Regions from separate parts of the Shewanella denitrificans OS217 genome, predicted to be linked through region 2. Evidence: predicted binding sites of a transcription regulator. Region 2 holds the regulator's gene; the other holds the start of a gene.
The links. Region 2 encodes LexA, which represses DNA repair genes until DNA is damaged. Its sites were predicted from a motif close to TACTGTATNNNNATACAGTA; they were not measured.

Region 1 (2,467 bases), 2.2 Mb from region 2:
TTATTGCGGGCAACGATGGGACTATCGCAGCGGGGGCAGTGAGTCTGACTGGTTTTGTTAAGCTTTCTACACACAGTGCAAATACACAAGCCCAAGGTCAAGCCTAAGGTCGATTTTGTCGCGGGTAGATCATTGTCCATGAGTGAGACTCCACATATGTTCTAGGCTGTATTCACGTTGCAAAAACAAGGCAACCAAGAACAGCATAGTGAAGCAAAAGGTGCCGAAACCGAAAAAGATATCGGCAAAATCTGACAGCTGAAAAGCAGAGACTAAAAAACTTATCACATAAATCTCCAGCATGGTCATCTGAGAAATCATGCCATGGTGCCTTAATAGTAGCTTGTAGACTCCTTGCCAAAATTGCCCTGTAAAGTTGAACTTGATAATAAGAATTTGGCTTAATATGGATAAAATGAGCAGGCCAGGGGCCACCACTGCCGCGGCCAATACCGCAAGACCCACCACCCAATAACCTTGCGCCCAAACCGAAAGCGCGGCTTGCAGCACAGTCGTTGTGCGCACACTACCTAAAAATTGTATTTCAAGTACAGGCAATAAATTGGCAGGAATATAAAAAACTAGCGCGGTAATGCAAAGGGCTAGCATGCCATTGAGTGAACAATAGGGGGCATCATACAGCACGGTATGACAGCGAGGGCACAGGGCCCTTACGCTAGAGGGTAATGCACGCTTGCGAACCGCTAAGTCGCAAGAGCGGCACAGGACTACACCATTAGGTTCACGAGTTTCTTGCATAAGTACTGATCAATTATCCGCAGTTGATATCGGAGCACGATAGCTCTGATAGCATAGATGAATGCCTTTTCACCAGTAATGGGTTAAAAGCGCGCGTAACTCGATAAAGATATTTATTTCCTACAGCCTGATTTTACTAAAGAATACTTATAGGTGATAAATGATATCAGAATATATGAAACACTTGCATATTAACTTAAGGATGTGACACTCTACGCACTGTATATAAAAACAGTAAGAGGTGAGGCATGGCTGTCGTTACACAATTTGTCGTGGTCAGAGAAGGGGTAGAGAAGATGACATTCACATCGAAAAAGGAGGCTGATGCCTACGATAAGATGTTAGATATCGCTGATAACCTGATCCCATTCCTGTTAGAATCCCCATTAACGCTAGATGAAGCCCAATGCGAACAATTGGCCTTTTATATGGCGGAGCAAAAAGACGCGTTATCCGGTCTACTTAAAGGGGCAAGTCCTGCGGTGGCGCAGAGTAAAAGTGTAACCGCTAAAAAGCCCGCTAAAAAAGTGGCCGATAAAGAATCATAATGTTGGCGTCAATGCCACAGTTTAGGAGTAGAGCGAGCGATGAAAGCTGATTTTTACGATACCTTAGATCGTCAAGCCAGTGCGTTATTAGCAGGAGAAGACGATGTTATTGCAGCGATGGCAAATTTTTCAGCCTTGCTCAATGAGTCTCTTGAGGATTTAAATTGGGTTGGCTTTTATATCAAACGTGAGGACCAACTAGTGCTAGGGCCATTTCAAGGCAAAGTGGCCTGCACCCGTATTCAATTAGGCAAAGGGGTCTGTGGTAATGCCGCAGCGCAAAATATCACCTTAAGGGTGGCGGATGTTCATCAATTTGAGGGTCATATCGCCTGTGACAGTGCTAGCAATTCGGAAATTGTTATCCCAGTTCGCCGTGGAAATGAGGTGATCGCCGTACTTGATATTGATAGCCCTTCGTTCGACCGATTTGACAGTGAAGATCAACTTGGCCTCGAAAAGCTGGTTAAAAGCTTAGAATCTTGCTTATTTGCTTAATAAGCGAGCAATATTGGCTAAATCTAGGTCGCTTTCGCTGCCATGAACCTTATAATATGTCGCGATAGATATTTGAGCTGGATTTCTTGATTGGCTATGAATAAGCTAATGAGTCACTTAGGATAATTTGTTAAGGTTTGTTTCAGAGACTTTAGCTATCGCGCACTAAGTGCTAATTTGTACGTTGAGCACAAGCTTGGCGAAGATGAACGACTGCAGGCAGCAAGTTTTGCCTAAGGTCCCCTTATTTAACGTGGAAGTAAAAATGGAATCAACAGACAAGTTGACCGACACCAACGCAATTTTAGCGTATTTATACGAAACATTTCCTTTATGCTTTATTGCAGAGGGCGAGACTAAACCATTAAAAATCGGTTTGTTTCAAGACTTAGCTGAAAAGTTGGCTGATGATTCTAAAGTCAGTAAGACACAACTTAGGGTTGCACTGCGTCGTTATACTAGCAGCTGGCGTTACCTTAAAGGCGTTAAGCCTGGCGCTCAACGTATTGATTTAAATGGTGTTGAGTGTGGTGAGTTAGAGCAAGAGCATATAGATCATGCTCAAGCGACACTCAAAGAAAGCCAAGAAAAAGCCAAGGCAAAGCGTTTAGCTGTAGCTGCTAAAAACCCAGCTAAAAAGCCTGCCAGACCGGCTAAAAAAG
Region 2 (2,467 bases):
CGCACCTTTGGATTTTCTATGGTAAATCATGGAATAAATCATGATACCAAAGACCACCAGGCCAATGACGCAGCAAATATACAAGATGATCATGTGCAGATCGTAGACTTTGCCACTGATCTCAGTCACACCTTGAGTCATGTTCAACGGCATTTCAGATGCCGCTAAGGGGGGTGCTAGCAGCACCACGATTAAACTATACAACCATTGCTTCACAAGACTTCTCCTCTGCCAATTGCAATAGCAACTACAAAGAAGAGTCACACAGTAAGTCTCAGCTCTATGCAAACTCTTCGGTTCCCAAACAAGCTTGATGACTTCAAAGCACCCTGGTGGTTGTAAAGCCAAAAAATGGCTTAGTGATCTCGTGCGCTACACCTGGTGCCTACGACAGAAATATCAATCTTTAATTGACGTTTCGTACTCGGTTTTTAACTGCCAAATCGAAACGTTTTATTTTTGTAAATGCTTTGTTACCAAACATCTACTGCTTACATTACTTGCAGATTAAATATTGATCAAGATCACTTTTAAATCTAATTCACTGAAAAAAGGTATAAAAAAGCCCCGCGTGATACGCAGGGCTAGTGATGCATGCCATTAAAATTTAATGAAAAGCACTCAGTTGAGTATTGGTTTTTAGTGGCATTTGGGCATTAATCATCATACTTTGCTGTAAGTGAGTGTTCACATCTTCAATGATGACACCCATGGCGCGTGCACTCTTAGCGACGATTTGCAGGCGGCGATTGTCACGCTCATCTAATTGCGTTGTCCAGGTAATCACCGCACTGGATGTACCACTTGTGAGTGCTTTTTCCATCGCCCACAGGGTTTCTACTTCATCTTTGGCGTGAACTAATAGGATGCGGTCCATCCTGACACCCGCTTGAGCGAGTTGTTGTTTATACGCGGTATGAGGGGGATTAATTAATACAATCCACTGGCCTTGTTGGCTTAATATCGCTAACTGGGCACATAATTGGCCTAATTCCGTGGCGCCTTGGGTGCTACTTCTTAAGCTTGCTATGGCCTGTGAGCTGCTGCTAGTTTGGCTGGGTGTGTCTAGCCAAAGTCCAGGGTGGCGAGGGGCGGTACCCATTAATTTTCTCATAACCAAGCTCCGTTACGTATGACGCCAACAGCAAGCCCTTCAATCGTGAGGCTTTGGCAGGTTAAATCGACTTTTATTGGTGCATAATCTTCGTTTTCAGCATGCAAATAAATCACATTACCTTTTTTCTCAAAACGCTTTACCGTGACATCATCTTCAACACGAGCGACCACCACTTGGCCATTTTTGGCCTCTTGCATCTTATGCACCGCCAGCAAATCGCCTTCGAGTATGCCGATATTTTTCATGCTGTCGCCACGGACCCTAAGCAGAAAATTTGCTGCAGGTTTAAACATATGGGGGTCAACTTGAAAATACTGTTCAACATGCTCTTGAGCCAGAATAGGTTCACCTGCAGCCACTTGGCCTATCAAGGGCAAGCCCAATTCAACTTCAGCATCCTCTTGAGTTAAGCGGATCCCTCTGGACGTGCCAGGCATGATTTCGATACAGCCTTTTTTAGCCAAGGCCTTTAGATGTTCTTCGGCAGCATTGGCACTTTTAAAACCAAGACGAGTCGCAATTTCTGCCCGAGTCGGTGGCATACCTGTATCGGCGATATTGCGTTTGATTAGCTCTAAAATCTCAGTTTGGCGTGGCGTTAACGGTCTCATGATGAATCCTGTCTTTTTATACAGTGACTGTCATTATATACAGTATGTTTGACCGCGCAAGGTTTAACCAAGTTTTTTTATCATTTTATTAGCGCTCTGTTTTTTGTTATTGATTTTTAAGGATTATATTATCTTTGGTTTGTTAGGGCGTTTCAGTGCTAAGCGGCTATTTGCAGCCTTTATTCAGATTTATACCGTGTTTTTTTCGCTATTTATGCCCGCTGGAATACTGAGGCTAGTGAAAGCTCAATAGATTCTGTTATTCTATGCGACCACAATCAGCGAGTATGTGTTGCTAAAAACATGTCTAATTACGACTCAATATTTATAAAATCATTACGTTGGATCCAAAAATGGCTGGTGCAGACCATAGTGGTTCCCCATGATCCTTTGACGGATTTGAATCTCGATCCCAGTAAACCAGTCGTCTATGTGATGAAAACTGAGTCCATCAGTGATCTTGCAGCCTTAAGCGGAATAACCGCAAATTTTGGTTTACCTAGCCCTTATGATCCGCTGACGTTAGATAAGGTGTCCATTGCTCGGGTTGTGTGTTTAGAAGGGCGTAAGCCCATGATAGGCCAACGTGAAGGTGGCGAAAAATTCTTAGACAGTTTCACTCAATTACTTGCCCTGCATAAACAAGATAAGCAATTAGATATTCAATTGGTGCCAGTGAGTCTCTACTGGGGCCGCACCCCAGGCAAGGAAGATGACACCATGAAAGCGGCGGTGTTTG

Region 1: the regulator LexA is predicted to act here: its motif matches at 977-996, upstream of SDEN_RS08970 (YebG family protein).

The regions. Positions count from the first base shown of each region.
Region 1 is NC_007954.1:2,023,423-2,025,889, forward strand. It holds gene SDEN_RS08960 (paraquat-inducible protein A) at 1-140, opposite strand, end outside; gene SDEN_RS08965 (paraquat-inducible protein A) at 130-759, opposite strand; gene SDEN_RS08970 (YebG family protein) at 1,008-1,307, shown strand; gene SDEN_RS08975 (GAF domain-containing protein) at 1,347-1,805, shown strand; gene proQ (RNA chaperone ProQ) at 2,071-2,467, shown strand, end outside.
Region 2 is NC_007954.1:4,205,913-4,208,379, reverse strand. It holds gene coxB (cytochrome c oxidase subunit II) at 1-216, opposite strand, end outside; gene SDEN_RS18275 (cell division inhibitor SulA) at 608-1,114, opposite strand; gene lexA (transcriptional repressor LexA) at 1,111-1,728, opposite strand; gene plsB (glycerol-3-phosphate 1-O-acyltransferase PlsB) at 2,032-2,467, shown strand, end outside.